4 regions of the Desulfosoma sp. genome follow, and region 1 is predicted to be linked to each of the others. Evidence: riboswitches for the same ligand, from Rfam matches in the RefSeq annotation. Region 1 holds a riboswitch; each other region holds the start of a gene.

The links. A riboswitch is a leader RNA that binds a small molecule or an ion and turns the genes downstream of it on or off. The one in region 1 is predicted to bind cobalamin.
Region 2: it holds a riboswitch for cobalamin, as region 1 does, so the genes downstream of both, ACUVSA_RS12460 (precorrin-8X methylmutase) here and ACUVSA_RS13270 (hypothetical protein) in region 1, are expected to answer to the same signal.
Region 3: it holds a riboswitch for cobalamin, as region 1 does, so the genes downstream of both, cobT (nicotinate-nucleotide--dimethylbenzimidazole phosphoribosyltransferase) here and ACUVSA_RS13270 (hypothetical protein) in region 1, are expected to answer to the same signal.
Region 4: it holds a riboswitch for cobalamin, as region 1 does, so the genes downstream of both, cbpB (peptide-modifying radical SAM enzyme CbpB) here and ACUVSA_RS13270 (hypothetical protein) in region 1, are expected to answer to the same signal.

What each region holds. Positions count from the first base shown of each region.
Region 1 covers NZ_JBRAHS010000024.1:10,155-14,958, reverse strand. The annotation lists gene ACUVSA_RS13290 (hypothetical protein) at 1-53, opposite strand, end outside; gene ACUVSA_RS13285 (hypothetical protein) at 192-392, shown strand; gene ACUVSA_RS13280 (epoxyqueuosine reductase) at 352-978, shown strand; gene ACUVSA_RS13275 (sirohydrochlorin cobaltochelatase) at 939-1,820, opposite strand; gene ACUVSA_RS13270 (hypothetical protein) at 2,105-2,353, opposite strand; cobalamin riboswitch at 2,561-2,745, opposite strand; gene ACUVSA_RS13265 (DUF4198 domain-containing protein) at 3,697-4,512, shown strand; gene ACUVSA_RS13260 (hypothetical protein) at 4,536-4,804, shown strand, end outside.
Region 2 covers NZ_JBRAHS010000020.1:33,188-37,991, forward strand. The annotation lists gene ACUVSA_RS12455 (FAD-dependent oxidoreductase) at 1-1,245, shown strand, start outside; cobalamin riboswitch at 1,792-1,979, shown strand; gene ACUVSA_RS12460 (precorrin-8X methylmutase) at 2,123-2,797, shown strand; gene cobI (precorrin-2 C(20)-methyltransferase) at 2,831-3,547, shown strand; gene ACUVSA_RS12470 (FecCD family ABC transporter permease) at 3,565-4,695, shown strand; gene ACUVSA_RS12475 (ABC transporter ATP-binding protein) at 4,692-4,804, shown strand, end outside.
Region 3 covers NZ_JBRAHS010000001.1:129,822-134,625, reverse strand. The annotation lists gene ACUVSA_RS00625 (ferredoxin) at 1-131, shown strand, start outside; gene ACUVSA_RS00620 (cytochrome c3 family protein) at 481-930, opposite strand; gene ACUVSA_RS00615 (DUF3303 domain-containing protein) at 1,119-1,394, shown strand; gene ACUVSA_RS00610 (hypothetical protein) at 1,521-1,667, shown strand; cobalamin riboswitch at 1,962-2,157, shown strand; gene cobT (nicotinate-nucleotide--dimethylbenzimidazole phosphoribosyltransferase) at 2,260-3,324, shown strand; gene ACUVSA_RS00600 (penicillin-binding protein activator) at 3,363-4,804, opposite strand, start outside.
Region 4 covers NZ_JBRAHS010000009.1:65,999-70,802, reverse strand. The annotation lists gene gspG (type II secretion system major pseudopilin GspG) at 1-316, shown strand, start outside; gene cbpB (peptide-modifying radical SAM enzyme CbpB) at 389-1,780, opposite strand; cobalamin riboswitch at 2,018-2,210, opposite strand; gene ACUVSA_RS07335 (Hsp20/alpha crystallin family protein) at 2,413-2,856, opposite strand; gene ACUVSA_RS07330 (hypothetical protein) at 2,991-3,248, opposite strand; gene ACUVSA_RS07325 (hydrogenase iron-sulfur subunit) at 3,275-3,688, opposite strand; gene ACUVSA_RS07320 (FAD-dependent oxidoreductase) at 3,688-4,804, opposite strand, start outside.

The DNA.
Region 1 (4,804 bases):
CGGTGTTCTGCGCGGGATGCATTCCACGCGGGTGCGGAAAAATCGTCGCTCATGAAAAACACCGCTGAAGTCCGGAAATTTCTTGGCATGGGCCTTTGCCTCGCGCGGCATTCTAAAGACTTGATTCGAGCACCGCAATGAGTGAAAAAAGCCGGCGGTTCGTGCAATGCTTTTTCGATAAAAGAGGTTCTTTGACGCGGACAAGGCTTCAGCAGATCATTGAGGGGTCCATGCGCGCCTGGGCCGACCGTCACGGCGGGAAAGCCTATTGGCGGCTTCCCGCCTGTGTCGGCATTGCTCACGTGCAGGACCCTTTGTTTGGAAAACTAAGGAAAATCGCCGTTCCGGACCATGCTCTGCCCCATGATCTATTGTCTTGCGGGCGTCGGTGATCGTTTTTTTCTGCCTTTTCGAAAGGACCTCGCCAAGGAAAACCGACAGGTAACGCCTTACGCCGCTCGTTCCTGGGCCGAAGCCTATGTGGCCACCAACGCCCTGATCGCCGAAATCTGCGAAGCCCTTAAGCATCACCTAGCGCAGGAAGGCTATGAAAGCGTTGTCACACCGGCGACCCACAATTTCGATGAAAAACGCCTTCTCAGCCGATGGTCCCACAAGCATCTGGGCTACATTGCCGGATTGGGAACCTTCGGCATCCATCACCAGCTCATCACCCATCAGGGGGCCTGCGGCCGATTGGGCAGCCTGGTGACGGCCAAACCCATGGAACCGACGCCACGCCCCACCGTGGAATACTGCCTGGTCAAATCGGGCCATGCGTGCACGGCATGTGTGCATCGCTGCACCTTTGGAGCGCTCACCTTCAACGGGCTGGACCGGCACCGTTGCTACGCCCAGCTATTGGAAAACGACCGCCGTTTTAAGGATCTTCCCCTGGTGGATGTCTGCGGCAAATGTGTGGCGGATGTGCCATGCAGTTACGGCATTCCCAAATCCTCCATGGCCGATTGCAGGTGACGGATCCAGATGTCGACCACAGCCGCAATTTCTCCCATGCCGCGAAAGACTGGAACCGCCTGGATGCCCTTGGCTTCTAGCTGAGACTTCCAGCTGTCGGCATCCTTTCCGGCCATGTCGTTGCGGGCGTGGTCGCCGGCCACGACCATGAAGGGAACAAGGTAGACTTTGCGCACGCGGCGGCTTTCCAGAGCGGCAAGCACCTCGTCAAAGGACGGAGAGCCTTCAACGGTGGCCAGAAACATGTTGCTGTCTTGTTTTCGAAAATAGGCATCCATGGCCACGTAAGCCACATCGGCGGGATGGTGCTCACTGCCGTGGCCCATATACACAACCGCTTCATCGGGCTTTCGCTCCGAGGGCACACTTTCCGCCATGGCGCGAGCCACTTGGGTCATGTCTTCGGCGGACGAAAGCAAAGGTCGGGCAAAGGTAACCTTTTTGAAGCCGCCCACCATTTGCGCGAACAAGCGGGCGTTCATGTAAAGATCGTGAAATTCGGCTCCTGGGATGACGTGCAGTGACATAACGGCCACGTGTGTGAAGCCGTCCTCCATGAGCTTGGCCAGGGCCGTTTCCGGAGCATCCAAGGACCGGCCTTGCGCACGAAGTTTCTTGCGAATGATGCTGGAAGTATAGGCCCAACGCCTCTCCACTTTGGGAAACGCCGCGGTGATGCGTTGGTCGATGACATCGTAGGCTTTTTGAGCTTCCGGCACACTCGTTCCAAAGGCAACCACCAAAATGGCCGGTTTTGCCACTTCGGAGGATCCATGCTCTGCCATAGCTGTTTCAACTCCCATGTTTCCCAAAATAATGGCCACCACTGCCAGAAATCTCACAAGACACCTCATGACGTTTCCGGATTTCACCACCATGAATCCCACCTCCCTCTGCTCGAAAAAAGTCGATGTCTTTTCACTAGAGCCTCGCAACACATGGGTCCAGGCGCGGCCTCCCCTTTGCTTCAATCAAGGAGACCCTCACGTACAACCCCCTTTTAACCGTCACAAGAACCTCTTGCGGCCTTTCTGGCGCGTGCACTCCCTCCAAACGCCGCATAATACAACGCCGCAATTATGGGCCGTGCGCCGCGCCACAGGCTTTGCCCTCTCACCCAGGCAGTTTACCCGCAAAGACGCAGGGGTGCCCCGATGATGGACATGCCGCGTTCACTGTCCACTTGAGCTCGAACGCAAACAATCTCCTGCATGCCTCGGGTGATCATACGCCACCAGTTTTCAGCAATCTCGAATTCCGAGCGGGCCACTCCGATGGCTTGGGCGCCAAACCGATCCATGCACGCATAGGAACCCCAACTATCCTCGTGGAGCTCTCCCCCTCCGGTCACATAAACAATTAGGCCTCTTTTCATCTCGATCCTCCGGTCTTCAGGGCGCCCGAGGTCATGAACATGACCCCGGGCGGTCAAAGGGTGAATGGAACGATGAGGAGGGTGGTGCCGGGAAAAGGGTGGGCCGCCCTTTTCCCAAAAAAAAATCCTCAGAGCTGACCGCTCTAAGGATTGCACCCAGTTTCGCTTGGTCCTCACGCGGGAAACACTGCAGCATCCGCCCGTGCCGCGCTTCCCCACGATCAGGCAGGTCTTCTGGCTCACGGATCACCCGAGCGCCTACACCTTCCCGACGCCTTGGCAGCGTCAGTGGCCTTGTCGCAGGCGCCGTCCCCGTTCACAGCGGCGGGACCGCTCCCGACTTCCACGGGATTCCCTTTTAAGCAGCAAGCACCTGATCGCTCTTGTTAATTGCCGCTTTCTGCTACCGCTGTCACCTCGACTTTGTCAAGGGAATTTTTCTCGGCCTGAGCAGGCCCATGAACGACGCAGCCCCCTGAAGGCCGTTCGAAGATGGTGTTTAAGGGCTCTTGTGTCCGCGTCAAGGACTTTCTTTCCCATGTTTTCGATGAGACGGTCTCTCCAGCATCCGCGAGCACCCAGGCTGGCGGTAGGCAGCCCTTGCGGGGCCAAAACGGGGCAAGCTCCCGGCGTCAGTGGAAGGCGGTCCTGCACGTCGGAAAAATCTGCAGAGCGCGTCCTCGCAGTTCAATCGTCGCAGAAAAATCATTGCACGACTTCGGCGATGGCGTGTGCGTCACCAATATTCGCCCCACCTGCAAGAATTCGCGGAAAGCATTTTCGGCCGAGATCCTCAGCCTTTTCAAAGACGGGCTCGTCGCTACTCCGAAAGATGCTGAGCCCGCGACATGACGACGACGCACATCACCCTTCCGAGGCTCTGCCCACGGTCATTTCGACGGCATCCTCCGTTTCCCGAACCTGCAGGACGGTTCCTCCGTTGTGGGCCACCACGCGTTCCATCTTGGGTCTTTGCTGCGCCGTGATGAGAAAGCGAAAACTCTGACCGGGTCGCACAAATCTCAGACGTAAACTTACGTCCAGAAAACCCGCTCAACAGTCATCCCTGTAGTCGGCCACAAGGTTGTTATCCCATGCCTGATTGTCACGAGGTGGCTCTCGACGCATCGTCCATCCTTATAGGGGCTTTTTGATCTCTGAGTGTCTTGACACGGGTCACGTTTTCCTTTACGTTGATTCCGTAAGGGAAGGCTATAGCCTTTCGAACCAGCCCACTAAGCCTGTGGGGTTCCGTCCCTCACCTCATGAACCTTCGGTCACGAAGACCTCACAACAACTTTTATCCTTCATCAGTGAAAGCACCCAAAGTCACGGAGGTCGTCATGAAACATCGTCCCGTTGTCATGGTCCTTGTCTTCACGTTTGTCCTGGTGACCAGGCTCTTTCTTGCCGGTTCCGCTTTGGCGCATTTTGGGCTCATCTTGCCTTCCGACGACATCGTCACCCCGGAAGATTCCAAAACCCTTACGCTGCAGGCCAAGTTCCTGCATCCCATGGAAGGCCACTATATGGAAATGGTCAAGCCGAAACGTTTCGGTTTTCTGCACATGGGCCAAAAGACGGACCTGACGGCATCCCTGGAGGCCCGCAAAGGTCGCGGCGCCGATCAGGACAACAATTTCACGTATTGGGAAACCTCTTATACCATTCGCAAGCCCGGAAATTATATCTTCTACATGGAACCGAGTCCCTACTGGGAACCTGCCGAAGACAAGTTTATTGTGCATTACACGAAGGTATGCGTCCAGGCCCTTGGGTTGGAAGAGGGCTGGGACGAACCTGTCGGGCTGGAGACCGAAATCGTGCCGCTGACACGCCCCTATGGCCTGTGGACCGGCAACGTCTTTTCCGGCCGTGTGCTTCTCAAAGGAAAGCCCGTCCCCTATGCGGAAGTGGAAGTGGAATACCTGAATGAGTCGCCGGATAATCCTTCCAAGGTAGCGGCCCCCTCCGATCCGTTTGTGACCCAAGTGGTCAAGGCCGACGGCAACGGTGTGTTCACCTACGCTATGCCTCGCGCGGGATGGTGGGGCTTTGCCGCGCTCAGCGACGCTTCCTGGAAGCTCAAAAAGGACGGCAAACCCAAACCTGTGGAGATCGGTGCCGTCTTTTGGGTTCACACCACAGACATGAAATGATTGCACAAGCATGGAGGACGAGCATGGGCCACCGCTACGAGTCGGCAAATTTTGAACAGAACCACGATCACTGCGCGCAAGCCCCGCATCACCATGGGCATGAAGAGGAACACAGGCCGCACTCCGGCCACGAAGGCCAGACCACCTCCACAGAGCACGAAGCCGGTGCCCTTTCCACAAAGGAAAAGCTGGCCAGAATGCTGGATCACTGGAAACACCACAACGAAGAGCATGAGGCTTCCTATCGCCGGTGGGCGCAGCAGGCACGATCGGAAGGCCTGGCGCAGGTGGC
Region 2 (4,804 bases), on a different contig from region 1:
ATCGGTGCGGGCGCCATCGGCTGTGAAATGGCTGAAGCCATGGCCGACATGTGGGGTGTGGAAACGTCCCTGGTGGAAATCGCGCCCCACGTGCTTCCCGGCGTTTTGGACCCCGTCCTGGCCCGAATGGTGGCCGCACACCTGCGAGAACGCGGTGTGGCCGTGTACACCGAAGAAATAGTTCGAGAAATCCGCTCCGGTGGAAACGGTGCCTCGGTGACCGTATGCACCGACAAGAGGGACCTGGAGGCGGATCTGGTCATCACCGCCGTTGGAGTAAGGCCCAATGGGCGGCTGGCCCAACAGGCCGGACTGCTGGTCTCGCCTCGAGGGGCCATTGTGGTCAATCGGCGCCTGCAGACGTCGGATCCATGGATCTACGCCGGGGGGGACTGCATTGAAGTGACGCACCTCATCACGGGAAAGCCTTTCCATTTTCCTCAAGGCTCTTTGGCCAACCGGCAAGGGCGCATCATCGGCACCAACATTGCCGGAGGACATGCCACATTTGAAGGATCCGTCGGCTCCTTTGCCGTCAAGATCTTTGATGTGGCTGTGGCCGCCGCAGGGCTGACGCGAAAGGCGGCTTCTGCGGAAGGCTTTGACGCCGTGCAAGCCCTGGTGATCCAAGCCGACCGAGCCCACTTTTATCCCACTCAGGACCTTATGACCCTGGCCCTGGTCGTGGACCGCAAAACCCGCAGGCTGCTCGGCATTCAAGGGGTCAGCCGAAACGGAGACGCTCTCGTGGGCCGCATCAACGCCGTGGCCGCCCTGCTGGCGCGCCGAGGCACCCTGGAAGACCTGTCCAACCTGGAAGTGGCCTATACGCCGCCCTTTGCCGCGGCCATGGACATTGTCAACGCCCTTGGAAACACCGCGGAAAACATTTTGGACGGCCACAACGTGACCGCCGACCCCGACGACTTTGAACAGTGCTTCCTGCTCGAAGCCCAAGAGGATGCGCTCTGTTTGGATGTGCGCGGTCCTCGCAATGCCGCCCCCTTCGTTAAGGCCTACGGCGACCGATGGATTAATGTGCCTCAGGAAACCCTGGCCCAAAGCCTGGAAGCCATCCCTAAGGACAAGCGCTTGTTTGTGGTGTGTAACTCCGGCGTGCGATCTTATGAAGCCTTGCTGCAGCTTCGAGCCGCTGGCGTGAAAAACGCCGTGAATGTTCAGGGCGGTGTGGCGGCTCTCAAAAAGGCGGGCATCATCCGGTTGGACAAGGAAGAAGCAACCTAGGAGGCGCTTCGAAACGCCGCGTGAAGATTTTTGTGTCCACATCGAGCATGCGCGCGCCCACATTTTCGAAGGGACGCGCTCCTGCGCGTCCGCCAGCTCACACACCCCAAAGAAAAGGCCCCTCTAAGGAAATTGAAGGGGCACGCTCCCTCAACCGAAGGGACGCCCGCCTGCGCGTCCGGAAAATGTGCGGACCGCGAGGACACGGTCCCTCCGCGCTGAAGGATGGGCGGTGCCCGGGCATTGGAGCACACCCTCGCGGCTGTCCGCAGAATATGTGGAGCGGCACGAGCCGATCCCTTCGCAAGAGCCCTCCCGCAAGCAGGGCGGCGGGCCACGTTGATCGAGAAACCCGGTCCCTCCGCAAGAGAGCCCCTCTGGCATTGAAGGGAACGACCTCCAGGTCGTCCGGGCAATGTGCGCACCGATAAAAGCCGCTCCCTTCGAGGGGAATCGGGTGAAAGAATCGCGGCCACGCTTCTGTTGACCCGGCCGCGGTATTGCGGTATGGAAAGCTGACGCCTTATCAAGGGTCGCCGTTCTTTGACACGGCAATGGGAATCAGGTACTCCAACGCGGGTTTAAAAGGGAAGACGGTGCGATTCCGTCGCGGTCCCGCCGCTGTGAACGGGGACGAAGGCCGATGAACCCACTGTTCCATGGGCATGGGACGGGAAGGGCGGCCTGTAGGAAGATCCGTGAGCCAGAAGACCTGCCTGCATTCCGTCACGAAAGAGACCCCGATGGCAAAGGGCTCTTCGACGCTCCAAGACTTCGAGGAAAAGGTCTTTGAGTGATCCTTGGGATGAAGAAAAAGGGTGCAATCCTTGGAACGGTGACGTTTCAAGGATTTTTTTTGTTCACCGTGGAGTAGCGCATGAAAACACAGGAACGTGCCTTCGACGGCGCAGCCACACCGCTTGTTTCGGCGGGAAAGACCATCGAAGAACAGAGTTTTTGCATCATCGACGCGGAAATGGGTCCCCACGACTTTCCTCCGGACCAGTGGTCCATTGTGCGCCGTGTCATTCACACAACGGGCGATTTAGAATTCGCTCGGCTCATTCGCATTCATCCGCTGGCTGTCAAGGCGGGTTGCGCGGCCTTGCGCCAAGGCGCCGCCATTGTTGTGGACACGCGCATGGTCCAGGTAGGCCTATCTCCCACGCGGCTGCAATGGTTCGGCAATGCCGTGGTAGTGCCGGCGTCCCAAGCCGGCGTGCGCGAGACGGCGGAAAAAGAGGGGCTGACGCGATCCGCGGCCGCCTTTCGCCGTTTGGGCACGACCCTGAACGGAATCATCGTCGCCGTGGGTAATGCGCCGACGGCACTTTTGGAAACCCTCAGAATCATGCATGACGAACGGATTCGGCCGGCGCTCGTGGTGGGAGTGCCCGTAGGTTTTGTCCAAGCCGACACCGCCAAGGAAGCCCTGTGGCAGTTTCAGGCCGTGCCATCCATCACGGTGCTGGGCCGAAAAGGCGGCAGCCCCGTGGCTGTGGCTGTTCTGCACGCGCTGCTGGAATTGGCCTATGGCCTGGGGCCTGCATGACCCCACATTACGGCATAGGAAAGGAACAGGTGCATGCTGGGTACGCTCTACGGCATCGGTGTGGGTCCCGGAGATCCGGACTTGCTGACCCTGAAAGCGGTGAAGGTTCTCGGCCGTGTGGGCCATGTGTTCGCCGCCTCTTCATCCTCCAACGATTACAGCCTGGCTTTGGACATCGTCCGGCGCCATCTGCCCAAGGGGATTCCCGTCCACTCGCTGGACTTCCCCATGACCTTTGACAAAAACCGCCTGGAAAGCGCCTGGCGGGCCAATTGCGATACCGTGGCGGCTCGGCTCGAGAGCGGTGTGGACGTGGCTTTTGTCACCCTGGGCGATCCCATGACCTTCAGCACCTTCATTTATCTTTGGCGAACGATTCGACAGCGGCTTTCCGAGGTGCCCGTGGAAATTGTTCCGGGCATCACCTCCTACCAGGCAGCCGCCGCCTGTGCCGGGGTCGTCTTGGCGGAAGCCGAAGAAACTTTGACGGTCATTTCGGGGGCCAAGGGCGGCCGGCGTCTTTCCCAGGTTCTTCCCTTTTCCGACAGTGTGGTGTTGATGAAAGCGTACAAGCATTTTCCGGAGATTCTGGACCAGATTCGGCGATCAGGCCTTCAGGATTCCGTCTGTTTTGTGAGCCGCTGCGGCCTGGAAGGCCAGGTGGTGGAAAAGGATTTCGCTGCTCTTGAAAACCTCAAACCCCATTACCTTTCACTGCTCATTGTCAAAAAGGGCGGTGGTTCCACGTAAGGCATCGAGGACAGCCTGTGGATTTTGTGGAAGCCCCTGACGCAGCACACCCTTTCCCCCCCGAAAATTCGGCGAAGACGCCGCCGGCCCGATCCAGGCCTTCGGGGCCAGGAGAGCGCTCGCGTCTCTTTTGGATTTTGGCCGTCCTTTCCGTTCTGGCTCTGGCCGTCTATTGCCTCACCTTGGGACCCTATGCCATCGATTCCGGCACCCTCTGGCACCTCCTCGCTTCGATCTTTTCCACAACATCCGCACCGGCGGCACAGGATGCCGTCACGGCCCACTACATCGTTTTTCATTTGCGCTTGGCGCGCATCGTTTTGGCTTTGGTGGTGGGCGCCGCCCTAGCCCTCTCGGGCACCGTCTATCAAGGCATTTTGCTGAACCCTTTGGCGGATCCCTTCACATTGGGCGTTTCCACCGGGGCGGCTTTCGGAGCGTCTCTGACCATTCTCGGCGGATGGGCGTCGTGGAAGCTGGCGGGCATGAGCCTGCTGCCCGCCGCCGCTTTTGCCGGCGCCGTGGGGGCTCTGAGCCTCGCCATGGTTCTGGGGCGTCTGCAAGGCCGAATGCATCCCACGACGCTGGTGCTGGCGGGGATTATCGTGTCCACGTTTCTTTCAGCCGGCATCAGTCTTTTGAAAAGCCTTCACGAGGAATCCCTTTCCGCCATTGTGTTTTGGATCATGGGGAGTCTCTCGGGGCGAAGCTGGCGCCATGTGCTGGCGGTGCTTCCCTACATGGGGGCAGGTTCCTGGGTTGTTTTCGCTTATGCTCGAGAAATGGATCTTCTGGCTCTCGGGGACACGGCGGCGTATCACAGCGGTGTGGACACGCAGAAGGTGCGTCGGCGCGTGCTGGGCGCGGCGTCCCTTGTGGCGGCTGCCGCCGTGGCCGTGAGCGGCGTGGTGGGATTCATCGGATTGGTGGTCCCGCATGTGGCTCGCCTGTGCCTGGGACCGTCCCACCGTCGGCTTCTTCCCGCGTCCATGATTCTCGGAGCCGTTCTGACGCTGGTTTCCGATACGCTGGCGCGAACCGTTCTTTCCGACGGTCGAGAAATCCCGCTGGGCGTGGTCACAGCCCTTTTGGGCGCTCCTTTTTTCGCCTACCTGCTTGTGCACAAGAAAAGGTCCGTCGTGCTGTGATTCAGGTCGAACACCTTCACTGCGGGTATCCAGGCCGAAAGGTTCTCACGGAGGTGAATCTCACCATAAAAATGGGGGAGTTTGTGGGGATTTTGGGACCCAACGGATC
Region 3 (4,804 bases), on a different contig from region 1:
ATGTGTGCCCCGTGGACGTCTACGAACTCGTGGATGGTAAGGCCGAGCCCGTCAATGAAGACGAATGCCTCGGCTGTGAAAGCTGCGTGGAAGTTTGCGAAAACGACGCCATTACGGTGGAAGAAGTCTAAGGCGCCGCTGATTTCTTCTCCAGATTGTGTCCGAGAACGGGTTCAAGGGGTTTTTCGGCTAAGGGTCAAAATCCTTTGCTGCCCGTACCCTTGAAGGGGGGGGCTGGACCTTCGGCATAAAGCGAGATCGGAGCAGCGAGGCGCGATGGCCGTTTCGGTGGCTTTATCCTTTCCTCCTAAAGCGTTCTGAAGCAGGCTCAAGTTCAAAGACCCGGGAGATGAAGCATCTCTCGGGTTTTTTTCTTTGGCTACGACCTGCGGCTGCCAGGGTAGATTCCGACAGAAAACCCTCCCCCCGTAAAGGGTCGGCGGAGAGGGTTAGGCGTCACATGTCGCCGGAAAGGCTTTCCTAGCTTTGCCCTTCCTTTTTGGGATGACACTGCACGCACGTGGTCGGAGCGGCGGTTTGAGGATTCTGAGCTTTCAGCTTCTTGTGGCACTCCTGGCAATTGGTGTGCATGGCCAGTTTCAAGTTCAGCTTTTGTTGTTCCGGAGGCAGCTTCTTTTCGCCTTCAATGGTCGGCTCGTTGTGGCACTCCTGGCACTTCTGTACAGGATCTCCCTGCTTCCACACGTTCTTGCCGCCCTCGTATTTGTGATGGCACTCGGTACACGCGATCTTATACTCTTCGGCGTGCTTCTTGTGCGTGAACTGCACATTGGCTTTGGTGTGGCTGGGCCACAGGGTTGAGTTCATGGTGATGACATCCGGGGCATCTGCCGCCACGGCAATGAGGGCTCCCACAAACAGAGCCGCTGCGATGCAAACCGACGGGACGAACCAATGCTTACCTCTCACCGTGTCACCTCCTTTCTGTTATGCAGGTTGAGATTGTGATTCCATTCACGGCAGCCGTTGTAGTGAGCTGGTCTTGAAAGTGTCAAGGCTTTTCGGGCGCGAAATCGTCCCTTGACAGACGATGAACGCCTTGGAGTATAAAGATCGAAAAGGTTGACAGGGCGGGAGCTCACACAAGGAGGCGCGTTATGCTGTTTATGGCCATCTTCAGCTACACTCCGGAAGATCGCGACCGCGTCATCGAGCGCACGGAACAGCTTCCCGAAGTGCCGGGAACGGCCCTGAAGGGGGAATGGTTCGATGTGACGGGGCATCGCGTGTTTCGGCTTTTCGAAGCCGAAGACGAAGCGCACCTGGCGGCTGCGGTCTTTCAGTGGACCGATTTGGGGGTTGCAGAGGTGGTGCCCGTGATGGAGACAAAAAAGGCACTGAAGCTCCTGCGCCGAACATCTAAGAAAGCTTGAGAGCGGGGCCGAACATGCGGCCCGAGGGTTCCGGCGCTCGCGTGGACGATATGCAGGCCCTTGTTCTTGAAGGGGCGGGTTTTTGGCCGTCCCCGATCGCGCAGACCTGCAGGGGCTGATCCCACTATGGGGATTGGGGATCGAAGCGCGGGCATGGAAAAGGACACCCTGCGGCGCTTGCGCCATTTGGCGGAGCGCTGGGAAGCGGTCCTTCTTCTGGGACAATGGAACCCGCAGGAAGGCCAAGAAAAGCCATTCGTGGTCATGCTCTGAGAGTTTGTGCCTGCGGGCAACGTGCGGGAGGGGCGCCATGGGCGAAAGAGGACAGGGCCGTGCGGGATCGTTGCGGAATAAAGCCTGAGCTTTTTTAGACAGGCAGGCATAGCGGCTAGGGGAGGCTGCTGGAGCCGCGCATGTTGCGTCATGGCATCGGACGGATGGGGGTCCGCCTGAACAAATGAAGTTGATGCAGGTAGGAAAAACCTGCTTGAAAAATGGTGCGTGGGCGAGACTTGACCTGAAGAAGCAAGAAAGGAGCGACAGCAACCGTCGTTTACGAAGCTATCATTGGGTGCGGTCCGGGGTGGTGCCCTGAAGAGCATGCGGGGAGAATAGGGAAGGCGGTGCAAAGCCGCTACGCTGGGCCGGCGCTGTAAGCGGGGATGCCTTCGGAGCAGAGCCACTGTTTCCGCGTGGGAAATGGGAAGGCCCGAAGAGGCAAGGGATCCGCGAGTCAGAAGACCTGCCACCCGGACGTTGAGCGGACCGAAAGTTGACCCGTGCCTAGGGTGAGCCTTCGAGGTCGTGGGACCACGAAGGCTTTTTTGTTGGGAAAGCATTAAACCACGAGAGGAGCGTCATGTTCATGGAGAAAGAGCTTCAAAGCCTTCTTGAGAGCATTGAGCCGGTGGATTCCCATTGGGAAAAGCTTGCCTGGGAAAGACTTCGATCGCAAATCCGCCCGAGAGGCTCTTTGGGGCGGCTGGAAGAGATGGCCGCTCGACTGGGGGCCATTTGCAAGAGTTTAACGCCCAATGTGAGCCGAAAAATCATTTTCACCATGGCCGGAGATCACGGTGTGGCTGAAGAGGGTGTCAGCGCGTACCCGCAGGAAGTTACAGCTCAGATGGTTTGGAGTTTTCTCAATGGCTGGGCGTCGATCAATGTCCTGGCAGACCATGTGGGAGCTGAGGTGCGCGTGGTGGATTTCGGCGTGGCGGCCGATCTTCCGGAGGACTGGGCCGTCATTCGGCGAAAGATCGGCAAAGGGACCCGCAACATGACCCAAGGGGCGGCCATGGAGCGGCACGAGGCCGTCCGTGGCCTTGTAGAAGGGGCTCACCTTGTGATGGCTGCCGTTCAGGAGGAAGGCTTTCAACTTGTGGGGACAGGAGACATGGGCATCGCGAACACGACACCGTCCACGGCCATTGTGGCGGCCTTGAGCACCAAGCCAGTTAAGGACCTTACGGGCCGAGGGACCGGCATTGACGATGCCGCCTGGTGCCGCAAGGTGCGGGCCGTGGAAAAGGCTTTGGCCGTCAACCGCCCGAATCCCACAGATCCGGTGGATGTTCTGGCGAAAGTGGGTGGCTACGAAATCGCCGGGCTTGCCGGAGCGGTTCTTGGAGCCGCGGCCGTGCGTGTGCCCGTGGTCTGCGATGGCTTCATTGCTACGGCAGGAGCTTTGATTGCCTGCCAGCTGGCTCCTTTCGCCAAGGATTACCTTTTCGTCTCACACCGCAGTCAGGAAGTGGGCCACCAAGCCATGATCGAGCTTTTGGAACGCCCCCCCCTGTTGGACCTGTCCATGCGACTGGGAGAAGGCACGGGGGCGGCCTTGGCCATGAGCCTGGTGGAAGCTTCGGCACGCGTCCTTCGGGATATCAAGACCTTTGAAGAAGCCGGCGTCACGGACACCGGCCATTGAAGCGGCCACGGCGACATGGAGTGTGGTGTGGTCATGGCCTATTGGTCCACCCGCACCACCGCCCCGCCCTTGATTTGAAGAATGGGATACTGGCGTTCCATGTGGCCGTCCGGAGCGAACCGAACAGGGCCGAGAGGTCCCGTGGGCAGTTCCACTCGAAGGAGCCATTGTCGAAAGCGCAGGCGATCGACCTGGCCCTCTTTGAGCGTTTGTTCTCGAGCCTGGAGTGCCAGCAAGGTTGCCGTGTAGCCTTGAGCGGCCAAAAAGTCGGGTTCTTCTCCGTATGTTTCCCGATAGTCTCGTGTAAAGGCGTCCTGAAAGGAATCCCCCATGCGGGAAGTCTCGTGCTGGAAGGCTGATGGAAACAGAGCGCCTTCCAGATAAACGCCGCCGGCGGACAGCAGGGACTTTTCTTCCCAAAGATTTGTGCCCAGAAGCGTCACGCCTACCACGTTGTAATAAGGCAGCTGCGGAGCGATCAGGGCAATGGTTTCGGCGGCGTCGGGAATGAAGAGAGCATCCAAGGGTGTGTCGGAAACCTCGGCTCCGGATCCCTTTGGCACGTGGTGCGCGAGAGTGTGAATGGGACCTTTGAAATCGGTCATGCCCGGAGTGTAGGGCGTATCCACCACGACTTTTCCGTCAAGCTCTTGAACCGTGCGGAGAAAGATCTCTCTCAGAGCGCGGCCGTAGGGTTCCTCCGGGTAAAGCACGCCGAAGTTTTGAAACCCTAGAGCGTTTCGACAATAGGTGAGCAGCGCCGCGATCATGTCCTGGTGATCCAAGAAGGCGTGCAAAAGAAAAGGGGTTTGGGAGGTGACGCGGCGTTTTTCCGTGAAGCTGATCACAGGAATTCCTCTTTCATTGACCGCGGCAAGAATCGCTTCGACACTCTTCGGACTCAACGGCCCCAACACGGCCAGAACACGCTCCTCCTGCACCAGGTGGCTTAGGGCGCTCACCGCGACGTTCGGGTTGGCTTGAGTGTCCGCCAGAACCAATCGAGCCGGAGTTCCTCGAAAGAGCTTTTCCCAGTGCCGCAGAGCCAGGGCCACACCTTTGACCAACCGCCGGCCGTGGGCGCTGTGCGGCCCGCTCAAAGGAACCATACACCCCAATTTGTCAGGATCCGCCTGAGGTAAAGGTCCCATGACTCCTCGCAGTTCTTCTTCAATGCTGCGGGCTATGGGATGTTGTGGATACTGGGCCATCAGCTTGAGCAACGCGTCGCGACGCCCTTCCGGAGGCGCCAGCTGCATGCGACGGTAGAGCAAAAAGGGCACCAAGCGTTCCGCTCCATAGGTGTGCAGAGCCCGTTCCACGGTGGGGCCGTCCAAGGTCAAGATCAGGGAAGAGGCTTCCTGGTCGAGCAGTCTCTGATCTTCAATGGCAGGTTGTGCGGCGTAGCCTTTGTCGAGCCAGAAAACGGCGGCGTCCACATGGCCGGCGTCTCGATTCAGGCCCACCAAGAGGCGAATCA
Region 4 (4,804 bases), on a different contig from region 1:
TCAAAAGGTTGGCGCGTCCAAGCTTAAAACCGCCAAAGCGCAGATCGCTCTTTTGGGCACGGCCCTGGATGCCTATCGTTTAGACGTGGGTCGATACCCCACCACCGAACAGGGCCTTCAAGCCTTGCGGGTCAATCCCGGTGTCGACACATGGGACGGGCCCTATCTGCCAAAAGACGTTCCCAAGGATCCCTGGGGTCGTGACTATATTTACCGATCTCCTGGCCAACACGGAGACTATGACCTGTATTCCTTGGGCGCGGACGGGCAGGAGGGTGGCGAAGGGGAAAACGCCGATGTGGTGAGTTGGCAGTGAAACCCCTGCGCCTGCAGCCCAGAGGTTTCTGCGTTCGCAGGCGCAGGGTTTGCGTCCGCGGCCTTGTCGTCTTCAAGCATACCGATAGGTCTCTTCCGTTTCCGACTCCCAACCATTCCACATATACGCGGTTTCACGCCCTTGTGCCACCACGCGAAAGGCGTAGCGCACCTGTTCCTCGTAAAACCTACAATAAGGACTGGGCGCTTCCAGACGGCCACTGACCGCCTGCACCTCCGCAGGACAAGGTGCCCCGCAAAAGTGCCTTACGGCACATTGCCGACAAGGCTCGATACTTTCCACCATTCGGCGTGTCACGGCTTGAAAGGGATGGCTTTCCAAAACACCCGCAATGTCGTCCCGAAACAGGTTGCCGCCCCGGTATTCGGGAAACCCGATGAATTCACTGCACGGAAACAAATCCCCTTGGGCGGACACGGCAAAGAAACACCTGCCGCCCCCACACGGGGAGATGTCGCACATGAGCCGCCGGCCCGTTGGACCAACCACACCAGCCAGAACGTTGGCAAAATTGGCAACGACGAGCTTTCTTGCGGTCTTTTCAAACAAGGCGTAGGTTCTATCCAAGGCCGCACAGAACGCTTCGGCGAGAACGGCATCATCGGGCTTGAGATCCATGCCGCCTTTGCGGGTGCAACGGACGGGATTGAACATCACCACACCGACGCCGGCGTCGTGATAAAAATCCACCAACTCCGGTAGGAGCGCCACATTTTCTCGAGTCACCGTCGTGATCACGTTAAAGGCCGGATAGAAAGCCAGCCGCTCCATCACGCGACGCACTCGAATAAACGCCCCCTGTCCATGCCAATTCTTTCGAACCTTGTCTGCCACGCCGGCTTCATGGGCGTCCAGAGAGATGCCGATGCCGACCCCTCGCGAGGTGAGAAAATCAATCGCCTCGTCATCCAAAAGGGTCGCATTGGTCTGAATCCCAAACAGGAATTTCCCTCGAAAGCGGTCAATGGCCGAAAAGACCGCTTCCCGAGCCAGCATGGGCTCTGAACCGTGAAAGATGAGCTGCGGTGTCGCTTCAGGCTCCAGTGTTCGCTCGAAATATGCTGCCAGACGCTCCAGGGCTTTCACCACCTCTTCCGGCGTCATGGTTGTGCCGTTTCGTCGCATGTCTTCCGGAAGATAACAGTACGTGCAGTTGAAGTTGCAGCGTTCCGTCGGGTTGAAATAAACGGCGGAAGGCTTCAACCCGAAACGCAGACGCTGCATCTCGGCCTCAAACGCCTCGCCTTGTGCCAGAAAGTCCTGGAGCAGACGTCCGGACAAGGCATCCGGCAACGAGGCCGTGTCCACAACGGCCCAATAGGCACTGTCCGGCTCAACGACCGCGACGCGATTGGGCAGACCAATGTCCAGCACAGCAAAAGAAGGCCCAAAGCCGCTGTTGGCATAACGGGGACGGCCAGTGAGGAAAATTTCCTGGTTCATCTATTTGTCCTGTTTTTCCTTGGTGCTGGGGGTCAGCATAATGTAATGGGACAACCCAGTGGTGTCGCCCAGCTTTCGACATCGACGGCGGTACGCAATGATGCGCTTCACCTTTTGCATCGTCCTCCTCCTCAGTTTTTGTCATGGCAAGATCGTATTTCGGCCGCGGACCAAAGAAAAAGCCCGGAGCCATCCGCTGACGCAGATGCCCTCCGGGCTTCCTTTGCCATCGGTTGCCCGGCTTCACGTCTTCCAGCAGGTCTTCTGGCTTTCGGATCTTCTGAAGGGCCGCAGCCTTCCCCTCGGGGTGCTCCCCGAAAGTGACCGGTTTGAACGCTCGAACCTTCGCGCCCCTTCATCCCCGATTACAGCGGCGGGACCGCCACGGATTTTCACCGTGTTCCGGGATGCTGGAAAACCGACGCCTTATTCACGGCCCTTCTGCCACGAAGCCCTGGCCTTGTCAAGATCCAAACCATAGGGGCCTTTCCTGCAAAGCTCATAAACTTTGCCCATACAAGTGACCGCAGCCCCAGGGCAGCGACGATTTCGCCGCCCAAAACAAACAAGCGGGGCATGGCCCCGCTTGGTGCAGTGAACCCGTGACAGAAGGCTCACTGTCTACTACCGTTTCAGTGTTTGACTTCGATCCTCTTTGGCCGCGAAGCTTCGGCTTTAGGAATCTCGATACGCAGAACACCGTCTTTGTAAACCGCTTCGATGCCTTCCGACTTTACTTCCGCCGGCAGACTCAAAGATCGAGCAAAAGAGCCGTAGCGGCGTTCTACTCGGTGAAAGGATTCTCCCTTTTCTTCCTTTTCCTGGCGCTTTTCCCCTTTGACAGTCAACACGTTGTCTGTGATGCTGATGTCCAAATCCTTCACATCCACGCCGGGGAGATCGGCGCGCACCACAATCTTTTCTTCGGTTTCGGAAATGTCAAAGGCTGGCATCAGCATTTTTTCGTCGCCCCACACGGCGGGAAAGGCTTCCTCAAAGAACCGATCCATCCAGTCGAAGGCCCTCGGCCATGCCAGGAGCGACTCCTCTCGAGAACGAGGAACCAATCCGAACATGATCCATACCTCCTTCGGTATTATTTTTGAGTAGCTTAAGGTGCGACTTTCGCTACAAAAGTAATCTTCATCGGGCTTGTGTCAAGTCCCCTGCCTAGCCACAGCCGTGTCCTGAAGCTCAGGGGCTGCCTCCATCATCCCTCGAGGTCTCTTTCTCCCGCTTCTTCGAGCAGTCTTTTGAAACGAGCGGAATCCCGCACGCGGCGAAAAGAAGCCGCTTCCGCCTCTTCCACGGTCAAATGGATTTCCCCGCACTCCGGACACGTCACGTTGAGCTGATCTCCGATGGTGCGTTCCCGTATTTCATCCACCGTCATATGGGCGAGAAGCCCGCATTTGGTATCCACCCGTCGCGCACGCACACGAAAGGGAAAGGTTCTTTCCTCTGCCATGGTCTGTCCTCTTCAGCCCCTCCCGTTCAATTCCCGCCGTTGTCCAAGGTCCGGACCAGCCGAACCATGTCTCGGCACGCCTCCACAAACCTTTCCGCCTCCGACGACGCGCACCACACCATACGAAACCGTTCCGGATCCAGTCCCATGGTTTCCAACATTTCATGAATCACCAACCGACGAGCGTCCGCTTTGAGGTTTCCGTCCTTGTAGTGACATTCCCCCGGCCGACAGCCCATGACCAGAACCCCGGACGCTCCCAGCGAGAAAGCTTCCATAACCAAATGCGGATGAACCATGCCGGAACACATGACCCGCACGATATGCACACTTTCGGGATATTCCATGCGGCGAATCCCCGCTAGATCCGCGGCGCTGTAAGCACACCAATGGCACGCAAAAACGACGACCCTCTCCTTGCCACGCTTGACGCTGCCCATTATGCCGCTCCGCCTTGTTCAGGCCTGAAAAGGGCCTGAAGCTGTCGCGACAGTTGCGGTCCACCAAATCCTCCCACACGAATGCCGGCTTTGGGACAGGTGGCCTGGCAGATGCCACAGCCTTTGCACAAGGCCGAGTTGATGACGGGTAGCCGCACCGTGCCCTTGGCTTCGCACTCCTTTGGGGATCCATTCCGCCAGTCAATGGCCTCAAAGGGGCAGACGTCCAGACACAAGGCGCACCCATCGCAGTTGTCGATCACCACGTGGGCTTTGACGGCGTCCAGGGATCTTCGGCGCCTGGCCAGAATCGCCGCGGCTCGCGCCGTCACGGCTTGCGCTTGCACGATAACCTCATCCAAGGGCTTTGGCGCGTGCGCCAGGCCGGCCATGAAAATCCCTTCCGACAAGAATTCCACAGGCCGCAGTTTGGCGTGACTTTCCTGAAAAAACCCGTCGGCGTTGAGAGGCAGTTTGTAAATGGCGGCCAATTCGGCCACTGCTGGCTGAGGCACAATGGCCGTGGCTAAAATAATCACGTCGGCCCGTAGACTCAAAGGCTTCTGGAGGACATCATCCATGACGCGCACGTACAGTTCGTTGGGGCCGAGGCGCACCGCCGGTTTGTGTTCCAGGTCATACTGGACAAAGACAACCCCCTTTTCTCGAGCCTGTCGATAAACGGATTCTCGCAGTCCGTAGGTGCGCACGTCGCGATATAAAATGTAAATGTCCCTCGTGGGATCTTCGTCTTTGAGTTCCACCGCCGCCTGAATGGCATGGGTACAACACACGCAGGAGCAATAGGGCCGATGGGGTTCTCGAGACCCCACACATTGAATGAACACAAAGCTCTTGGCTCCCGTAATGCGCTCATCCCCCACGGCCCGCAATTTGTCGAATTCCAAAGACGTCAGCACCCTTTGGGATTCGGCATACCCGTATTCGTTGGGCTTATAGGCCATGCCACCCACCGCGAGAACCGTCACACCATGGTCTACGATAAAAGTCGCACCGCCTTTTTGAACGCTCGATCGAAAATGCCCCACGTACCCTTCCACGGCGACCACTTCGCTCTTCAGGTACACACTGATATAGGGATGGGACTTGACCTTG